Regions from separate parts of the Streptomyces sp. NPDC057438 genome, predicted to be linked through region 1. Evidence: riboswitches for the same ligand, from Rfam matches in the RefSeq annotation. Region 1 holds a riboswitch; each other region holds the start of a gene.

Region 1 (5,071 bases):
TTCTTGACCACCAGACACGGGGGAACGATGTCCGGCTTCTCCAGGCGGTCGCCGCTCGGGTACTCGGGTTCGGCGGCGGCAGGGGTGGTCCTCGCCTCGAACGGTCTGTCGGCAGGATCTTTTCGCTCTCAGCCGATCCCCTCCTCCCCGGTACGTACGTCCTGTACATTTTTTACGGAAGTCGATCAGAGGAGGCACACCCATGCCCGAGCGCCGACCGTCGGCCCGTCATGTGCTGCCCGAGTTCACGGAGCGCACCAGTGCGGGGTACCGGACGATGGATCCGTACTCGAAGCTTCTGGAGGAACGGATCGTGTTCCTCGGGACGCGGATCGACGACACGTCGGCGAACGACGTGATGGTGCAGTTCATGCACCTGGAGCACCAGGCGCCGGACCGGGACATCGCGCTGTACATCAACTCGCCCGGAGGCTCCTTCAGTGCGATGACGGCGCTCTACGACACCATCCGGTTCGTCACCTGTGACGTGGAGACGGTCTGTCTGGGGCAGGCGGGTTCGGCCGCCGCGGTCCTGCTGGCGGCGGGCACCCGGGGCAAGCGGTCGATGCTGCCGGGGTCCCGCGTACTGATCCACCAGCCGGCCCTGGCCGAGCCGATCGAGGGGCAGGCCAGTGATCTGGCGATCCAGGCCGAGGAGTTGACACGCAACCGCCGGAACATGGAGGAGATGCTGGTCCGGCACACGGGGCAGAGCCCGGAGCGGATCAGCGCCGACCTCGAGCGTGACACGTTCCTCGACGCCGAGGCGGCGGTGGCGTACGGCCTGGCCGACCGGGTGGTCGGAAGCCGCAAGACCCGTCCCGCACCCCCCTCGCCCCCGACCCCCGGCGTGAGGTGAGGCGCGGATGCTGCCCCCCGAACTGCCACCGCTGCCCGCGCTCACCCGCGCCGAGGCGGAGCTGATCGACCGTTACCTGGACGTGCTGGATCTGATCGGCCGGATCAATCCGGCTCGTCCGGGCGACACGTACCGCGGGTTGCGCGCGGCGCAGGCGCTCGTCTCGAAGGCGGCCGCGCTGCGTGACGCGCTCGAACTGATGCACAGGCGCGGGGAGAACGAGGTACACGCCCCGACGCTCGCGCGGGCCCTGCGCGTCCTGGACGGGGAGCGCCGCGCCGGGCGGGTGGCGCTGCCGCCGGAGGCGGAGGACTCGCCGGCCTGAACCGATCGCGCATCGCGCCGCGTACTACTGACGGGGCGTCCGGTCCCGGCTCGTCGCCCTCCGGTCGGCCTACCGCGATCGACCCATCGGCCCATACGTCGTGAGGACCTGTAAAGTTGCGCAAGATGCCTGGTACATGGCCGGAGTACGGCATTCCGGTGCTGGTGCGGACCTCCTCGACCAGTGGGACACAACCATGGAAATCACCCTGTCCACCCGAACGGGTGAGTGGTGAGTAAGACCACAAATCCGCGGTTCCGTTGGGATTTTCGCACTTGAGTACGCCAAGATCCCTTCCTGACGACAAGCCCCCGCCGCAGCGGCGGGGCGATCCGGGTGGACGCCGAGTCCTGCCGCCGCCCGGATGACCGGTCGACAGGATTGCATCGGCAGGAGTGGAGGACCCAAGCACGACGGGTCGCCGGAACGGTCACGCCATGACCGCGCCGAGCAGCCCTTGGGGTGAAGCCGCGTCAGCGGCCGGGCAACTTCGCCAGCCCGAATCCGACAGGTCATCCTTCACAGGCGGCTGACGAAGGGTTGCGCATGTCTGCGCTGAATCGTGTCCCGTCGCTGTTGACCCGGGCCGGTACGGCCTCGGCTCTGACCATCGCCGCCGTCGGCGGCAGCATCGTGGTCCCGGGCGCCGCATCCGGCGCCGAGGCCGCCACGGTGGCGTCGAAGGCACTCAAGGTCGCTGCTTCGAAGAAGGGCTCCCCTTACAAGTACGGCGCCGTGGGTCCGGGCCGGTTCGACTGCTCGGGGCTGACGCTCTACTCGTTCAAGAAGGCGGGCAAGAAGCTGCCTCGTACTGCCCAGCAGCAGTACAACAAGACGAAGCACATCTCCGCGGGCAGCCGCAAGCTCGGAGATCTGGTCTTCTTCCACTCGGGCTCGAACGTGTACCACGTCGGCATCTATGCGGGGAAGGGGAAGCTCTGGCACTCGCCGAAGACGGGTGACGTCGTCCGGCTGCAGAAGATCTGGACGAAGAACGTCTGGTACGGCCGGGTCCGCTGACCCACCGCCGGGGGGCGGTGGCGCTGTCCGCCGCCCCTCGCCCGGAGTATGTCCCGCCCATGTGGTTACCCGTCCGGTCATGGCCGACGTACCCACCACCGGGCGTAATGAGACCCCCCTCGAACGCGCCGACCGCAATTTCTCCGAGTTGCTCCAGGAGTTGCGGGTCACCCAGACCGGGGTACAGATCCTCTTCGCGTTCCTGCTGACGCTGGCCTTCACCCCGCGCTTTCCGGATCTGGACACGTTCCAACGTGTCACCTACGTCACCACGCTGTTGCTGGCCGTTCTCGCGGCGGCCCTCTTCACCGCGCCGGCCGCCCTGCACCGCTCGCTCTTCCAGCAGAACGCCAAGCCCGCCATCGTCCGGGTCTCGTCCCGGCTGGCCAGCGCGGGCATGATCGTCCTGATGCCGGCCTTCACCGGTTCCGTCCTGCTCGTCGTGGACGTGACGCTCGGCCGGAGGGCTGGGATCGTCGCCGGAGCCGGCACCTTTCTGGTGTGCCTCCTGCTGTGGGGCCTGCTCCCGCGCGTGGTGGGACGCGCCGCCGACCGTGGCGCCACACCGCCGCTGCCGTCACCGGCCGGGCCGGAGAGCCGCTCTGTCAGGTCTCCGGCGGGCCACCCGCGGTGACCGGCTGGACGGGGACCGTCCACGGAAGTTCGATCGCCACCGTCTTGCCGCCCTCCCGCGTGGGTCTGACGCTCAGCCTGCCGCCGCACTCGGCGGTCAGCCACCGGATGATGACCATGCCCCGGCCGTTGTCCTGCTGGACGGCGGCCGGCAGGCGTCTGGGGAAGCGCGGATGACTGTCGGTGACACCGATGCGCAGGTGTTCGTCCCGGTCGAGCGCGATGTCCACGGTGAAGGTGGGAGACTGGCCCAACGTGTGCTGGACGGCGTTGGTGGCGAGTTCGGACACGATCAGGCGCACGGTGTCCGCGATGCCCGTGTCGCCCGGCAGGCCCCATTCGGCGAGCACGCTGGCGACGTAGTTCCGGGCTGCGGACACCGAGGCGGGATCGCTCGGCAGAGTGACGGATGCTTCCAGGTGATCTGCCATGGCGAGGCGTCCCTTTCCCACGGGACCGGTGTCCGACAGGGAGCGGATGGTTCGACTGCGGTCCCGGACTGGTGCTTCGCGCCAGACTGCCACTACCTGGGCCGTCACGCGCGGCGATCCACCAAGATGTGCATATATCTGTCGCTCGAAGCGGTGAACTATCCGACGGCCGAACGTATTTGGGTGGGGTCCTGGTCCATCCTCTGTCGTCACCCCGCCGTCGGGCGCCGGGCGGAAGGAGAATCCCATGCAGTACGGTCCCGCGGTGCGCCGCCGCAAGCTCGGTGCCGAGTTGCGTGTCCTGCGCACCCGTTCCGCGCTCACGAGCATCGAGGCGGCCCATCGGGTGGGCTGGCACCAGTCCAAGGTGAGCCGGATCGAGACGGGCGCCAGCGGGGTGAAGCCCGCGGACGTCCGCAAGCTCCTGGACGCGTACGGGATCGACGACACCGAGTTACGCGAGCTGCTCCTGGCGCTCGCCGGTTCCGAGGACGGCGGCGGACGGCACAACTGGTGGCACGCGTACCGGGGGGTACTGCCGCCGGCGTACCGCGACTTCATCAGCCTGGAGTCGCAGGCGGGGGGCATGCGGACGCTGGAGACCTCGGTGGTGCCGGGTCTGCTGCAGATCCCGGAGTACGCGCGGGCGGTGACGCGGGCCGCGGTGGAGGGGCTGGAAGACGACAAACTCGACGCGCTCGTGGAGGTGCGGCTCGCGCGGCAGAAGGTGCTGTGCGGAAATCCGCCGATGAGGCTGAGCGCCGTGCTCGACGAGGGCGTTCTCCGGCGCGAGGTGGGCGGTCCCGAGGTCATGGCCCGGCAGCTGGCCCGTCTGGTCGAGGCGGCGCGGCTGCCCCAGGTGAGACTGCAGGTGCTCCCGTTCACTGCCGGGGCACACATCGGCGTCACGGGCCCTTTCGTAATTTTCTCATTTCCGAGCACGTCTGATCTGGATGTGGTTGTTCTCGACCACTTGACGAGTAGCCTCTACCTCGAACGGAAAGAAGACCTCAAGGCGTATGTCGAGGCCTTCAACGCCCTTCAGATCCACGCCCTTTCGCCCGAGGACTCGTTGGATTACCTCGCCGGGCTAGCCGCCGGCGCGTAAGGAGGCACCATGTCCGCACTGCCTCGGAACGTTCCCGCAAGTACCGAACTGCGTGATGTGCGATGGCTGCGCAGCAGCCGCAGCACCGGGATGAACAACTGTGTCGAGACGGCCCGTCCGCGATCCGGCCGCTGGGCCGGGCTGGTGGCCGTACGCGACTCGAAGAACACGGCGGGGCCCGCCCTGCTGTTCGAACCCGACACCTGGGAGGGATTCGTCACCACACTGCGGTGAGCGCCACCGGCCGCGCGCGAGGTTCCGCTTACGGCGACGCTCGACCGGGACGCCGACTCACGGTCGCGTATCGCCGATGATCCCCACGGCCCGGTCGATCTGTCCCTGCGTGAGATCCGCACGGGCGGTCAGCCGCAGCCGTGAGACGCCGTCGGGCACGGACGGCGGGCGGAAACAGCCGACGGCGAGACCCGCCGCCCGGCAGTCCGCCGCCCAGCGCAGTGCCTGATCCGGCGACGGCGCGCGTACGGACACCACGGCGGCGTCGGGCCGCACCGCTTCATGGCCCGACGCCGTCAGCCGTGCGTGCAGCTCCCCGGCCACCTCACGGGCGCGCGCGGCCCGCTCGGGCTCGCGGCGCAGCAGCCGCAGCGCGGCGAGCGCCGCGCCGGTCGCGGCCGGGGCGAGCCCCGTGTCGAAGATGAAGGTGCGGGCCGCGTTGACCAGATGGTCGATGACCG
Region 2 (5,071 bases), on a different contig from region 1:
TGCGGGGTCGCGGGGGTGCCGGTGGTGGAGGCAGGGTGCGGGACGGGGTCCGCGTCATTGCGGCTGACACGGCATCCCCCCGGCGACGCAGGGGCGGGAGGGCGTGTCCGTGATCGGCGGGAGGCGGTGCCCGGGCCCGCAGGCCGCGAGCGCGCCGCTGAACTACCGTTCGGGCAAAGGATGTTGACGTGGGGGCCGGTCACGGTGGTCGGGATGCCGGACGTCGTCCGGTTCCCGTCGAACCGATGGGGTGTGGCATCCGTATTCTCTGATCATGGCCGCTCCCACCGCATATTCACTCATCGCCACTGACCTGGACGGAACGCTCCTGCGCAGTGACGACACGCTCTCCGACCGGTCCCTCGCCGCGCTGGCGCGGGCCACGGGGGCGGGTGCCCGGCACCTCGTGGTGACAGGACGGCCGGCGCCCAGAGTGCGCCCACTGCTGGAGGATCTCGGCGGCAGGGGGCTCGCGGTGTGCGGACAGGGCGCGCAGTTGTACGACCACGGCGCGGACCGGCTGCTCTGGTCCGTCACCCTGGACCGGGAGCTCGCCGAGACCGCGCTCGGCAAGATCGAGGCCGAGGTCGGACAGGTGTACGCCGCCGTCGACCAGGACGGGGTCGACGGCCTCACCCTGATCGAGCCCGGCTACCTCATGCCCCACCCCACGCTGCCCGCGGTCCAGGTGCCGCGCCGGGACGATCTGTGGTGCGAGCCGATCAGCAAGGTGCTGCTGCGCCATCCCTATCTGTCGGACGACGAGTTGGCGTCGGCGGCGCGGATGGCGGTCGGCTCGCTGGCGACGGTCACCATGTCGGGGCCCGGCACCGTCGAACTCCAGCCGTGCGGCATCACGAAGGCGACGGGCCTCGCCCTGGCCGCCGACCATCTCGGGCTGACCTCGGACCGGACCATCGCCTTCGGTGACATGCCCAACGACATCCCGATGTTCGACTGGGCCGCGCACGGGGTCGCCATGGCCAACGCCCACCCCGAACTCAAGGCCGTCGCCGACGAGGTGACCCTCTCCAACGAGGACGACGGCATCGCGGTGGTGCTGGAGCGACTCTTCCCGTGAACGGGCTGTTCCCCTGGGCCCGCCGGCCCAGGGGAACAGATGGAGAAGGGGGAGCCGCAGGGCTCAGTAGGCGCCGAAGACGTTGTCGATCGAGCCGTACCGGTCGGCGGCGTAGTTGCACGCCGCCGTGATGTTCGCGACCGGGTCGTACGGGTCGTACGGGGTGCCGGAGACGTGGTACGCGGCGAACGTCGGGTCGATGACCTGGAGGAGGCCCTTCGAGGGGGTGCCCGCGGCGGCGTTGGAGTCCCAGTTGTTGATCGCCAGCGGGTTGCCCGAGGACTCGCGGATGATGTTGCGGTAGATCCCGTTGTACGTCCCGGGGATTCCCTTCTGCGCCATGATGTCCAGCGACTCGCGGATCCAGCCGTCGAGGTTGTTCGCGTACGTCTTGGCCGAGGCCTGCGTGGCCGTGGACGTCTTGGACGCGGTCGACGACTTCTGGGCCGTGGCCGCCTTGGTCCCGTTCAGCTTCAGCTTCAGGCCCGGCCGGATGAGCGCCGGGTTGTCGCCGATGGCCGCGCGGTTGTTCTTGTAGAGCTGCTGCCAGCCGCCCTTGGTGTGGTGCTTGCGCGCGATGGAGGAGAGCGTGTCGCCGGAGACCACGGTGTACGTCGTGGACTTGGGCAGCACCGCGGCGGGCGCGGCCTGCGGGGCCGACTGCACGGAGGTGGCGGCCTGGGCCGGGGCGGCGGCGTTCGCGGTCGTGGCGACCGTGAGCGGAAGGGCCAGCGCGGCCCCGCCGGTGCCGGCGGCGACGATGCCGCGGGTCAGCGCGTTGCTTCGGGGACGACGGTGTTTGCCTTGTGCGGGCATGCTGAATTCCTCTCCGTCGCCTGCGAGGTGAGCTGTCGGGTTCGGGCTGGAGATGCCCGGCCTCGCGCGTCGTCCCGGCGGTCGCTGTGCGTGCCGCGTCCGCCGGGCGTACTGCGCGTGGCTTCACCCCTAGCCGGTCCGATTGGGGGTCATCGGACCGACGGCTTACCTGGGTCCCCCGCTCCTGCCGTGCGTGGATGAGTGGTGATGGGTGGGGAGTCCGGGGCGGCGGCAGGATTCGGCGGTCCGTCCGGACGAGGTGTGAACGTATGCGAGAGCACACGACTGGAACAAGTCCCGGTTTGGCGCTTTGATCCAGTTGACCTTGAGTTTGCTGTGATTCGACCCAAGATCGGCTATCTGTTTCGCGGCTCAACTTGCCTAGCGCAAAGGGAAAGTCGACGGCGCGGGGTGTGGGTCTCGCGCGGAGGGTCGACGGCGGCTGGTGACTCAACTCACGGGAGGAGTCGGGTGAAATGAAAGTAAGCGGCAAATCGGTCAACTCGGGCCAAGGGGAAAGGGTGCAAAAGGTTAGAAATGGGTGGTCGAGTGCGTGGGGAATCGGCCGGCTCGGGGTGGGACGCGGTGGGGCGGGGGTGAGGGCTGGGGTGCGGGCGAGGCGGTGAGCGAGGCGCGGAGGCGTTCCGCGGGGGAGGGCGGGTATCCGTTCGCGGGTGGGCGCGGGCGGGCGCGCGAGCGGATGCGTGGGCGGGGGTGCGGAGCAGGGTGCGGGCAGGGGTGCCGGTGGGTGCGCGGACAGGTGCGGCATGCGCGTCGATGGATATCGGCGTGTATCAGTTGATCAAGAATGGGAGGAGTGCGGTCCCATACCACTCGAGGCGAAGCCGTGGGCGCTCGCGGTGATCGAAAGGTGACCGGATACGCTGACTCGGGTGATGACAGCGACAGATCGACAAACCGTGTCATCGACCGTGAGAGCGACCTAGACCGACCGTGTGACCGTCATCAGACGTCAGCAGACAGGAGAACCCTCGTGACCGTCGTCGAGCCGTTCGGGCTGAGCGCGCGGGACCAGGCTCTCGAAGCCGATGTCCAGGCCGGAATGGCGGCCGTCGAGGAGGGTCTGCTGGAGGCGACCAAGAGCGAGGTCCCGTTCATCCAGGAGGCCGCCCAGCATCTGCTGCGCGCGGGCGGCAAGCGGTTCCGCCCGCTGCTGGTGATGCTCGCGGCGCAGTTCGGCGACCCCTACGCGCCGGGTGTCGTGCCCTCGGCGGTGGTGGTCGAGCTGACGCATCTCGCCACGCTGTACCACGACGACGTGATGGACGAGGCCGAGGTGCGCCGGGGTGTGCCGAGCGCCAACGCCCGCTGGGACAACTCCCTCGCCGTCCTCACCGGCGACTTCCTCTTCGCCCGCGCCTCGCACGTCCTCGCCGACCTCGGTCCCGACGCCGTCCGCATCCAGGCCGAGGCCTTCGAGCGGCTGGTCACCGGGCAGATCCTGGAGACCGCCGGACCGCGTGACGGGCGCGACCCGATCGAGCACTACCTCGATGTCCTCGGCGGCAAGACCGGATCGCTGGTCGCGGTCGCCGGGCGGCTCGGCGCGCTGATGGCGGGGGCCGACGAGACCGTGGTCGACGTGCTGACCCAGTACGGGGAGCGGCTCGGCGTGGCCTTCCAGCTCGCGGACGACGTCCTCGACGTCGCTTCCGACTCGCACGAGTCCGGCAAGACGCCCGGCACGGACCTCCGTGAGCATGTGCCGACCATGCCGGTGCTGCGGCTGCGCGAGCGGGCGGGGCGGCTGGGGCTGGCGGACGACATCGCCCTGTGCGAACTGCTCGACTCCGACCTGACCGACGACGCCCGCCTCGCCGATGCCCTGGCCCGCCTCCGCGTCCACCCCGCGCTGGAGCAGGCCCGCCGCGACACGGTCCGCTACGCGGAGGAGGCTCGGGCCGCCCTGGCACCGCTCCCGGAGTGCGACGCGAAGGCGGCCCTGGTGGAACTGTGTGACGCGGTGGTGCACCGGGCTGGCTAGCCCCCTCGCGGGTCCCCGGCCGACGCGTCGGCCGGCTCCTCCGCGTCGGCCGGCTTTTCCGCGTCGGCCGGCCCCTCCGCGGCGGCTGGGTTCGTGCCGGTCGGCCGGAGGCGGGGCCTCATACCGGTCGCCCGTCGGCCGCCGACGCTCGGCGGACGTTCGCGGTCGGCTACCCCCGGCCCGCCTCGGCCCTGCACTCCCGGCCCGTCCCCCTCGGCATGGGCCACGCGGTGCCCCCTGCCCGACACCGGGCCCGCCGCCGCAGGCCGGCCTTTCCCGAGCACCCTGCCCGTGCCGGCCGGCAGGCGTGGGTCGGGGGCCGTCGGGGTACTCCGGAACGCACCGCCGGTGGCGTGTCCCCCCGGACGACCCCTACGGGTCGGGTGGACGCTCCGGCCCGTTGTGTCATCCCGTAGCAGTACGCCGAGTTGAGCCCGGAGTCTGACGCTTCTCCCCGGCCGATTTGGTCAGATGGGTATCACCACTCCTCACCGATTCGGGTGAGAATGGCGGCTCCGAGAAGATGCCGCCGCCGACGACGGAGGTAAGGCACACATGGCACCGTACGAAACCGACGACAGCGCCCGGTCCGGCGACGCCGCCGTGCTCGCGGCCGAGGCCGAGGAGATGCGTTCGGCACGGCGACGCAAGGCCGCGCGGTACGTCGTCCCGGTCACCGTGCTGGGCGTCGCCGCCGCGACCATTGGGCTCGTCCCGGCCTTCGCCGGCTCCGGTGACCCCGATCTGCCGAAGATCAGCGCGCAGGAACTCATCGAGAAGATCGCCGCCTCGGACGTGGAGCAGGTGTCCGGCACGGTGAAGATCACCACGGACCTCGGCCTCCCCGACCTGGGCGGCCTCGCGGACGGCCTCGTCTCGCAGGCACCCTCCGGGGGAGACGGCGGATCGGCCGCCGACCCCTCCGCCAAGCTCCTCGAACTCGCCGCCGGCACCCACACGTTGCGGGTCGCCACCGATGGCCCCGACAAGCAGAAGCTGTCGCTGCTGGACGACGCCGCCGAGTACAGCGTCATCCACAACGGCGACGACCTGTGGGCGTACGACAGCGCCTCGAACGAGGTGTACCACGCGACCGACGCCGGCGAGGGCAAGGACCAGCGGGGGCCCAAGGGCGCCCCCGACGCGTCCGAGGACGTGCCGGCGACACC
Region 3 (5,071 bases), on a different contig from region 1:
TGCGCCCGAGCGCGGCACCCTGGCCAACGGCCTGACCGTGCTGCACTGCCACCGCCCCGGCCAGCAGGTCGTCGCCGTCGAGGTCGTCCTCGACGCGCCCCTGGACGCGGAGCCGGAGGGCCTGGACGGCGTTGCCACCATCATGACGAGGGCGTTCTCCGAGGGCACCGACAAGCACACGGCCGAGGAGTTCGCCGCCGAGCTGGAGCGCTGCGGCGCCACCCTCGACTCGCACGCCGACCACCCCGGCGTACGCCTGTCCCTCGAAGTGCCCGTGTCGCGGCTGGAGAAGGCCCTGGGGCTGCTCGCCGACGCGCTGCGGGCCCCCGCGTTCGACGACGGCGAGATCGAGCGTCTGGTGGCCAACCGGCTCGACGAGATCCCCCACGAGACCGCCAACCCGGGCCGGCGGGCCGCCAAGGAGCTCTCCCGGCAGCTGTTCCCGGCCACGTCGCGCATGTCGCGGCCCCGCCAGGGCACCGAGGAGACCGTGGAGGGCATCGACTCCGCGGCCGTACGCGCCTTCTACGAGCGGCACGTGCGTCCCGCGACGGCCACCGCCGTGGTCGTCGGCGATCTCACCGGGGTCGACCTCGCCACCCTGCTCGGCGACACGCTGGGCGCCTGGACCGGCTCCCCGGCCAAGCCGAGCGCCGTACCGGCGGTGAGTGCCGACGACACCGGACGCGTGATCATCGTGGACCGCCCCGGCTCCGTGCAGACCCAGTTGCTCATCGGCCGGGTGGGCGCCGACCGGCACGACCGTGTGTGGCCGGCCCAGGTGCTCGGCACCTACTGCCTCGGCGGCACCCTCACCTCCCGTCTGGACCGCGTCCTGCGGGAGGAGAAGGGCTACACCTACGGGGTGCGCGCGTTCGGCCAGGTGCTGCGCTCCGCCCCCGACGGATCGGGTACGGCGATGCTGGCCATCAGCGGCTCCGTCGACACGCCCAACACCGGTCCGGCGCTGGACGACCTGTGGACGGTGCTGCGCACCCTGGCCGCCGAGGGGCTGACCGACGCCGAGCGTGATGTCGCCGTGCAGAACCTCGTGGGGGTCGCTCCCCTCAAGTTCGAGACGGCCGCGGCCGTGGCGGGCACGCTGGCCGACCAGGTCGAGCAGTACCTGCCGGACGACTACCAGTCGACGCTGTACCGCCAACTCGCCGCCACGGGCACGGTGGAGGCCACCGCGGCCGTTGTGAACGCCTTCCCGGTGGACCGCCTCGTCACCGTCCTCGTCGGGGACGCCGCGCAGATCGAGGAGCCGGTCAGGGCCCTCGGAATCGGCGAAGTCACCGTCGTACCGGCTGAGTAGGAAACGGACAGAACGACACGCACCAGTGAGGCCCTGGTGACGGAAGAGTCACCAGGGCCCACGTTTGTCCGTTTGATGGCGGAGGTTGTGTGTCTGACCTGTGGCGTAGTTAACAAATCCTGTGATCCGTTTGTTATTTCGAAGACGGCCCACTTAGCGTCGGTCCGGCTGTTCGTCAGATGTTCGCCGCAGCCGCGGCACCGGACAGTCATCGCCGAGTCCCGAGGTGCGAGCCTGGGGAGCCGGGGACCCACCGAAGTCCCTGGGGTGAATCGGGTGCCCTTCGCGAGCGACGCGAAACGGGGGGCAGCCGTAGGAGACCTTCCTGCTCCGAACCCGTCAGCTAACCCGGTAGGCGAGAAGGAAGGAAAGGACCAGCCACTTCATGGCGTTCACCCGCGCCCCTGGGAAGCACCGCCGCCCCGGCCGTGTGCAGCGCACGACCACGAGGAACGTGGGCGTCGCCGCTCTCACCACCACCGGTGTCATCGGCACCCTGGCCGGCCCCGCGCTCGCCGCGGAGGAGCCCGCCGTCGAGCAGACCGGCCTGAACCAGGTCATCGTCCTCGGTGACACGGTCGCCGACCAGGTCGACGCACAGGCCGCCGCCCAGCAGCAGGCCGCCGAGGTGGCCGAGGTCAAGAAGAAGGCGCAGGAGGAGGCCCGCAAGGCCGCCGCCGAGAAGGCCGAGCAGGAACGTGCCGTCGCCAAGGAGCGCGAGGAGATCAAGGCCCGCGCCGCCCGCGCGGCCGAGCGCGAGCGCCTCAACACCTACGTCTCGCCCATCAGCGGCTCCTACATCTCCACCGGCTACAAGGCCGGCGGCGCCGTCTGGTCCTCCGGCAGCCACACCGGCGTCGACTTCCACGCCGCCACCGGCACGGCCGTCCTGGCGGTCGGCTCCGGCACCGTCGTGGAGGCGGGCTGGGGCGGCGCGTACGGCAACAACATCGTCATCCGCATGACCGACGGCACGTACACCCAGTACGGCCACCTGTCGTCCATCGGCGTCTCCGTCGGCCAGACGGTCACCCCCGGCCAGCAGATCGGCCTCTCCGGGGCGACCGGCAACGTCACGGGCGCGCATCTGCACTTCGAGGCCCGCACGACGGCCGAGTACGGCTCGGACATCGACCCCGCCGCGTACCTGCGGTCGCACGGTGTGAACGTCTGACACCCGGCTCCACGCCTCCGACGAAGGCCCCGGCTCACGAGCCGGGGCTTTTCGCGTTGCGCGAACCTGTTGCGCGCACCTTCTGTCCAAAAAATATCCCTGGATTCCGGTCCGCCATCGGAAATTCCGTCCCGCTGCAATAGAGTCGCTGGAAGACACGTCAATCATCGACGTTTCACGGGGATTAAGGCGGAGGTCGGTCATGCGTATTCCGGCGCATTCGGTTTGCACGGCGATCCGGGACGACATCGTCGCGGGTGTCTACGAGCGCGGCGGCCGTCTCACCGAGGAACTGCTCGCCCGTCGGTACGGCGTCAGCCGGGTCCCCGTGCGTGAGGCGCTGCGCACGCTGGAGGCCGAGGGCTTCGTGGTGACCCGCCGCCACGCGGGCGCGTGCGTCGCCGAGCCGACCGAGCAGGAGGCCGCCGACCTGCTGGAGATGCGCATGCTGCTGGAGCCGCTGGGCGCCGCCCGGGCCGCCCAGCGGCGCACGGAGGCGCACCTCAAGGTGCTGCGCGGCCTCGTCAGGCTGGGCCAGGAGCGGGCCAGGAGGGGCACCAGCGAGGATCTGCGCTCCCTGGGCGGCTGGTTCCACGAGACGCTCGCACAGGCGTCCGGCAGCCCCGCCCTGACCTCGACACTCGCCCAGTTGCGGCACAAGATCGCCTGGATGTACGCGGTCGAGGCACCCGCCGACCCGGTGGAGTCCTGGGCGGAGCACGGCGGCATCGTGGACGCCGTCGCGCGCGGGGACGGCGACCGGGCCCGCACGATCACGTCCCTGCACACCGAGCGGGCCGCCGCCGCGCACCGGTTCCGATTTCCGGGCGGGGCCGGCGGGGCGGACCGGCCGGACCGTGTGAGGACTTCGCAACACCCCGTAAACACACCGAGCCTGCGGCATTAACACCGGAGCCGTATACAAAGAGGCAGGAATTCCGCGGGGCATTATTTCTGCTGCCCGCGGAAAGGTGACAGAACGAAAATGTGGAGGGCCCGCCCGATAAATCGGACGAGCCCTCCACATGTGTACGGCCGGCCTTTCGGGGCCTTTTCTGTTCGGGTCGGCCGGTCACCCGGTGGTTCAGACCGTCTCGGGGAGTTCTTCCAGCCCCTCGGCCACGAGCTTCGCCAGGCGGTCGAGGGCGGCGTCCGCACCCTCGGCCTCGGAGGCGAGCACGATCTCCTCGCCGCCCTGGGCGCCGAGGCCCAGGACCGCCAGCATGGAGGCCGCGTTGACGGGGTTCCCGTCGGCCTTGGCGATCGTCACGGGGATACCGGAGGCCGTGGTGGCCCGGACGAAGATGGATGCGGGTCGGGCGTGGAGGCCCTCGGCCCAGCCGACGTTGACGCGGCGCTCAGCCATGTGATGCTGCCCTTCAGGTGTCTCGGGTGGTGCAGAGTGGTCTGGACCGGGTTGTCTAGACCAGTTTCCCATATGGCGCGCGAGGGCGGAACGGGGCCCACGGCCTGGCCACGAACCGGCTCTCGCGCTTCTGTTGTGCTTCCCCAGACTGTCCCGCGCCGTAGCCGGACGCGAGCCGTACTCTGGGGCCCATGCAGACCTCGTCGGACCGGCACGAGTACCCCGCCCACTGGGAGGCCGACGTGGTGCTGCGCGACGGCGGCACCGCACGCGTCAGGCCCATCACCGTCGATGACGCCGAGCGTCTGGTCAGCTTCTACGAGCAGGTCTCGGACGAGTCGAAGTACTACCGCTTCTTCGCGCCGTACCCTCGCCTGTCCGCCAAGGACGTCCACCGCTTCACGCACCACGACTTCGTGGACCGGGTGGGGCTCGCCGCCACGGTCGGCGGCGAGTTCATCGCCACCGTACGCTACGACCGTATCGGCGCCGACGGAATGCCCGCGTCCGCCCCCGCCGACGAGGCGGAGGTCGCCTTCCTCGTCCAGGACGCCCACCAGGGCCGAGGCGTCGCCTCCGCCCTCCTCGAACACATCGCCGCCGTCGCCCGCGAGCGCGGCATCCGACGCTTCGCCGCCGAGGTGCTCCCCGCCAACAGCAAGATGATCAAGGTGTTCACCGACGCCGGGTACCAGCAGAGGCGCAGCTTCGAGGACGGCGTCGTCCGCCTGGAGTTCGGCCTGGAGCCCACCGACCGCTCCCTCGCCGTGCAGCGCGCCCGGGAGCAGCGGGCCGAGGCCAGATCCGTCCAGCGCCTGCTCGCCCCCGGCTCGGTCGCCGTCATCGGCGCCGGGCGCACGCCGGGGGGAGTGGGCCGAGGCGTCCTCGCCAACCTCCGGGCCGCGGGTTTCACCGGGCGGCTGTTCGCGGTGAACAGGGCCCTCGGCGAGGACGAGAAGGACCTCGACGGGGTGCCCGCACACCGGACCGTCACCGACATCGAGGGTCCCGTCGACCTCGCGGTCGTCGCCGTCCCCGCCGCACACGTCCCCGAGGTCGTCGCCGAGTGCGGCGCGCACGGCGTGCAGGGGCTCGTCGTCATCTCCGCCGGGTACGCCGAGAGCGGCCCCGACGGGCGCGAGCGCCAGCGCGAACTGGTGCGCCAGGCGCGCACGTACGGCATGCGCATCATCGGACCCAACGCCTTCGGGAT
Region 4 (5,071 bases), on a different contig from region 1:
CGGGGACGGGGCGGGAGGCCATGGCAGGGCCGGATACCGTCGGCGGGTGACCAACCAGCCCGCATCCAGCTCCGCCATGCCCACGGAAACCGGCGCGCCCGCTCTCTTCACCTGGGAGTTCGCCACCGACCCCTACCCGGCGTACGCCTGGCTCCGGGAACACGCCCCCGTCCACCGGACGCGCCTGCCCAGTGGGGTGGAGGCCTGGCTGGTCACCCGCTACGGCGACGCGAAGCAGGCCCTCGCCGACGCGCGTCTGTCGAAGAACCCGGCGCACCACGCCGAGCCCGCGCACGCCAAGGGGAAGACGGGTATCCCCGGCGAGCGCAAGGCGGAGTTGATGACGCATCTGCTGAACATCGATCCGCCGGACCACACCAGGCTCCGCCGCCTCGTCTCGAAGGCGTTCACGCCCCGCCGGGTCGCCGCGTTCGCCCCCCGCGTCCAGGAACTGACCGACCGGCTCATCGACGGGTTCGCGGACCGGGGGGAGGCCGACCTCATCCACGAGTTCGCCTTCCCCCTGCCCATCTACGCCATCTGCGACCTGCTCGGCGTCCCCCGGGAGGACCAGGACGACTTCCGGGACTGGGCGGGCATGATGATCCGGCACGGCGGCGGACCGCGGGGCGGCGTCGCGCGGTCGGTGAAGAAGATGCGCGGCTACCTCGCCGAACTCATCCACCGCAAGCGGGAGGCGCTCACCGAGCACCCCGCCCCGGGCGAGGACCTCATCTCCGCGCTCATCCGCGCCTCCGACCACGGGGAGCACCTCACCGAGAACGAGGCGGCGGCGATGGCGTTCATCCTGCTGTTCGCCGGGTTCGAGACCACCGTCAACCTCATCGGGAACGGCACGTACGCCCTCCTCACCCACCCCGGGCAGCGCGCCCGCCTCCAGACCTCCCTCGCCGCCGGGGAGACCGGACTGCTGGAGACGGGAGTCGAGGAACTCCTGCGCTACGACGGCCCCGTCGAACTCGCCACCTGGCGCTTCGCGACCGAGCCCCTCACCCTCGGCGGGCAGGACATCGCCCCCGGCGACCCCGTGCTCGTCGTCCTCGCGGCGGCCGACCGTGACCCGGCCCGCTTCGACGACCCCGACACCCTGGATCTCTCACGCCGTGACAACCAGCACCTCGGCTACGGCCACGGCATCCACTACTGCCTCGGCGCACCGCTCGCCCGGCTCGAGGGCCAGAGCGCGCTGGCGACGCTCCTGACCCGTCTTCCGGATCTGCGACTCGCCGTGGATTCGGCCGATCTGAGATGGCGAGGAGGTCTCATCATGCGTGGATTGCGGACGCTTCCGGTGGAATTCACCCCGCGGAAGCGGCCATGAGTGCCCGGTGATCACGCCATGAGCAGCCCGTAGTGATACCCCGACGGGCCGTAGCACTACCCCATTCCGCGCCAGAAGTTGACGCTCTCTCAACTCCGTGATCTTCACGTGATCTGCGCTGCATTAACTTGTGACAACTGATCGACTGCCGATACGTTCACACGTCAGTGCGAAGGGGTCATCACGCCCGTCGCACAGGCCACCGCTGTCGTGTGAAAGGCAACCGCATGCTCTCCGGGAACGGTCGTCACCGTCGCCCCCGTCAGGCTCCGGCTCTCCTCGTCGCGGCGGGAGTCACCGGGTCGGCCATCGCCATCCCCCTCCTCGGCGCCACCGGCGCGAGCGCGGCGAGCGGGACCACCTGGGACCAGGTGGCGGAGTGCGAGAGCGGTGGCTTCTGGAGCGCGGACACCGGGAACGGACGCTACGGCGGTCTGCAGCTGACCCAGGCCAACTGGGAGGAGTACGGCGGTCTCGACTACGCGACCACCGCGGACCGGGCCAGCCGGTCGCAGCAGATAGCCGTCGCCGAGAGGATCCTCGCCGACCAGGGCGTCGGCGTCTGGGCCACCTGCGGACTGCTCCACAACCTCGGCGGCGACGCCGGTTCCGCCGATGTGGACACGGGTGTCGCGGACGACTCGTCGAACTCCGGCAGCGAGTCCGGCGCATCCGGTTCGCCGGATTCCTCCGCCTCGCCGGACTCGGCCGGCTCCACCGACTCGGCCAGGTCGACCGACGACGCCGGCTCCGACGCCGCCGACGGGTCCGGGAAGTCGGGCGCAACGTCGGACTCGTCGGCGGACGCCCGCGACGGTTCCGCGAAGGCGACCGAGGACTCCGACTCCGCGGACTCGACCGGTTCCGGCGAAGGCGACTCCGGCGACGGCGACTCCAAGGACTCCGACAGTGGGACGTCGGACGCCGCGCGCCAGGGAGACGGTTCTTCGGCCGCCGACGACGGCGGCAGCGGTACCGGCCGTCATCGCGGCGCCAGCGCCGACGAGGGCTCCGGCACGGACACCGCCTCCGGCGCGGAGGCGGGCGACGGCTCGCGCGCCGACGGCACCTCCTCCGGCCGGCACGCCTCGCGGGACGGCGGCGCCTCGCGCGAGGCGGTGGAGGGCGGCTACACCGTCCGTGTGGGCGACAGCCTGACCGGCATCGTGAACTCGCTCGGCCTGGACGGCGGGTGGCGGACGCTGTACTCCGAGAACGAGAGCACGGTCGGAACCGACCCGGACCTCATCCTTCCCGGTCAGACCCTCGAAGTCGGTGCCGAAACGGGCAAAAAGTAGCGGCAGTTCGGGTCATGGTTCGACCCTGAATGCCCGTTTTGATCTCCGTGGGAGATGAATCACAGACCCCCTGATCGTCTTTGAAATTCGGGCAATCACCTGTTTACGGTCGTGACCGCTCGCCACAGCGGGCCCTCCCGGTCGGCACGCCGAATCCTGCCATCGGCCGTGAGGAACAGTCGTCGCGTCAAGCGCCGTAGGCAGGAGCGGGGGACCCAAGGTAAGTGCCGGGTCCGGCGGTTGCGGCCCTTCGGGGGCGCACGACCGGAACCGGCTGGGGGTGAAGCCGCGCGACGTGAGCCGAGAGGCGAGCGTGCGCGGCCGGGCAACTCAACCGGCCCGAACCCGACAGCTCACCTCGCAGGCGTCGGTGAGGGGATCTCTCCATGCTGTTTTCCAGCAAGGGCAAGCACCGCCGCCCGTCCGCCATGCAGCGGTCTGCTCGCGCCATCGCCGTCGTCGGTGTCACCGGCGCCGCCGCCGTCGCCGCCCCGCTGATGGCGGCCGGCAGCGCCTCCGCCGCCACCGCCTCCGAGTGGGACGCCGTCGCCCAGTGCGAGTCCGGCGGCAACTGGTCCATCAACACCGGCAACGGCTACTACGGCGGCCTGCAGTTCTCCGCCTCCACCTGGGCCGGCTACGGCGGTACGCAGTACGCCTCCACCGCCGACAAGGCGAGCAAGGCCCAGCAGATCGCGATCGCCGAGAAGGTCCTCGCCGGCCAGGGCAAGGGTGCCTGGCCGGTCTGCGGCACCGGCCTGTCCGGCGCCTCGTACGACGGCTCCGCCCCCTCCAGCGGCAACGCCGACTCCTCCGGCTCCTCCTCGCAGGGCACGCAGGAGAGCACCCAGAAGAGCACCGAGAAGAGCACCGGGGACACCCGCTCCTCCCGCTCCTCCGAGCGTGCCACCGTCAAGACCCCGACCGGCAAGAAGGTCAAGAAGGGCGACGGCGAGTACAAGGTCGTCAAGGGGGACACCCTCAGCGGCATCGCCGCGAAGAAGAACGTCAAGGGTGGCTGGGAGAAACTCTTCGAGCTGAACAAGGACATCATCGACGACGCCGACTTCATCTACCCGGGCCAGCAGCTCCACCTGAGCTGACCCGCCGCGACCACGACGGCCGCACGCGCCTGCCGACCCCACGGCCGCCCCCACGGCCGGGCAGGCGGGGCAGGTTCAGCCGGGCCGGAAATCGGGCCGCTCCCCGGCTGAACCACAGCCCACTCACATCCGTGTCCTCCATAGTGAAGACCTCGTGAGGGCCGTCCCCCCGACCCCACGGGCTCCCCGCCCCGGTGCGCATTCCCCCGTACGCACCGGGGCGGGGCTTTTTTGCACCGTCGGCGCCTTCTCTTGTTCACCCCCTCTTTGTTCCGGGCGGGAACAATGGGTACGGTCTGTCTGTCCACGGGACGGTCGGTCGGCTGCCGACGGCCCGGGGGCGGTTAGGCTCTAGTCGCAAGGCCCAAGCGGCCCCGCACAACCAGCGTCACATCCCATGAAGGAGATGCTCGTGCCGTCCATCGACGTCGTCGTAGCCCGGGAAATCCTCGACTCACGAGGCAACCCCACCGTCGAGGTCGAGGTCGGCCTCGACGACGGCAGCACGGGTCGTGCCGCCGTTCCGTCCGGCGCATCCACCGGTGCCTTCGAAGCCATCGAGCTGCGGGACGGCGACCCCAACCGCTACCTCGGCAAGGGCGTTGAGAAGGCCGTCCTCGCCGTGATCGAGCAGATCGGCCCGGAGCTCGTCGGCTACGACGCCACCGAGCAGCGCCTGATCGACCAGGCGATGTTCGACCTGGACGCCACCGACAACAAGGGCTCCCTCGGCGCCAACGCCATCCTCGGCGTCTCCCTCGCCGTCGCCCACGCCGCCTCCGAGGCCAGCGACCTCCCGCTGTTCCGTTACCTGGGCGGCCCGAACGCGCACCTGCTGCCCGTTCCGATGATGAACATCCTGAACGGCGGCTCGCACGCCGACTCCAACGTGGACATCCAGGAGTTCATGATCGCCCCCATCGGCGCGGAGTCCTTCTCCGAGGCCCTGCGCTGGGGGGCCGAGGTCTACCACACCCTCAAGAAGGTGCTGAAGACCAAGGGCCTGTCCACCGGCCTCGGCGACGAGGGCGGCTTCGCCCCGAACCTGGAGTCCAACCGCGCCGCCCTCGACCTCATCCTCGAGGCCATCAAGGAGGCCGGTTACACCCCCGGCGAGCAGATCGCCCTCGCGCTGGACGTCGCCGCCTCCGAGTTCTACAAGGACGGCGTCTACACCTTCGAGGGCAAGGAGCGCTCCGCCGCCGAGATGACGGAGTACTACGCCGACCTCGTCGCGTCGTACCCGCTCGTCTCCATCGAGGACCCGCTGTTCGAGGACGACTGGGCCGGCTGGAACACCATCACCGAGAAGCTGGGCGACAAGGTCC

What was found. A riboswitch is a leader RNA that binds a small molecule or an ion and turns the genes downstream of it on or off. The one in region 1 is predicted to bind cyclic di-AMP.
Region 2: linked by a shared signal. The riboswitch ahead of ACFU5F_RS00675 (transglycosylase SLT domain-containing protein) and the one ahead of ACFU5F_RS08120 (C40 family peptidase) in region 1 are both predicted to bind cyclic di-AMP.
Region 3: linked by a shared signal. The riboswitch ahead of ACFU5F_RS12345 (M23 family metallopeptidase) and the one ahead of ACFU5F_RS08120 (C40 family peptidase) in region 1 are both predicted to bind cyclic di-AMP.
Region 4: linked by a shared signal. The riboswitch ahead of ACFU5F_RS14615 (transglycosylase family protein) and the one ahead of ACFU5F_RS08120 (C40 family peptidase) in region 1 are both predicted to bind cyclic di-AMP.

What each region holds. Positions count from the first base shown of each region.
Region 1 is NZ_JBHVDD010000009.1:54,571-59,641, reverse strand. It holds gene ACFU5F_RS08130 (ATP-dependent Clp protease proteolytic subunit) at 203-859, shown strand; gene ACFU5F_RS08125 (hypothetical protein) at 867-1,184, shown strand; cyclic di-AMP (ydaO/yuaA leader) riboswitch at 1,516-1,727, shown strand; gene ACFU5F_RS08120 (C40 family peptidase) at 1,731-2,204, shown strand; gene ACFU5F_RS08115 (DUF6328 family protein) at 2,284-2,838, shown strand; gene ACFU5F_RS08110 (ATP-binding protein) at 2,810-3,268, opposite strand; gene ACFU5F_RS08105 (helix-turn-helix domain-containing protein) at 3,516-4,376, shown strand; gene ACFU5F_RS08100 (DUF397 domain-containing protein) at 4,386-4,610, shown strand; gene ACFU5F_RS08095 (8-amino-7-oxononanoate synthase) at 4,668-5,071, opposite strand, start outside.
Region 2 is NZ_JBHVDD010000001.1:140,295-145,365, forward strand. It holds gene ACFU5F_RS00670 (HAD family hydrolase) at 275-1,081, shown strand; gene ACFU5F_RS00675 (transglycosylase SLT domain-containing protein) at 1,145-1,897, opposite strand; cyclic di-AMP (ydaO/yuaA leader) riboswitch at 1,902-2,107, opposite strand; gene ACFU5F_RS00680 (polyprenyl synthetase family protein) at 2,892-3,902, shown strand; gene ACFU5F_RS00685 (outer membrane lipoprotein carrier protein LolA) at 4,458-5,071, shown strand, end outside.
Region 3 is NZ_JBHVDD010000016.1:56,900-61,970, reverse strand. It holds gene ACFU5F_RS12350 (M16 family metallopeptidase) at 1-1,318, shown strand, start outside; cyclic di-AMP (ydaO/yuaA leader) riboswitch at 1,521-1,690, shown strand; gene ACFU5F_RS12345 (M23 family metallopeptidase) at 1,704-2,492, shown strand; gene ACFU5F_RS12340 (GntR family transcriptional regulator) at 2,695-3,399, shown strand; gene ACFU5F_RS12335 (HPr family phosphocarrier protein) at 3,577-3,858, opposite strand; gene ACFU5F_RS12330 (GNAT family N-acetyltransferase) at 4,050-5,071, shown strand, end outside.
Region 4 is NZ_JBHVDD010000021.1:13,929-18,999, forward strand. It holds gene ACFU5F_RS14605 (cytochrome P450) at 77-1,342, shown strand; gene ACFU5F_RS14610 (transglycosylase family protein) at 1,570-2,640, shown strand; cyclic di-AMP (ydaO/yuaA leader) riboswitch at 2,823-3,022, shown strand; gene ACFU5F_RS14615 (transglycosylase family protein) at 3,027-3,743, shown strand; gene eno (phosphopyruvate hydratase) at 4,156-5,071, shown strand, end outside.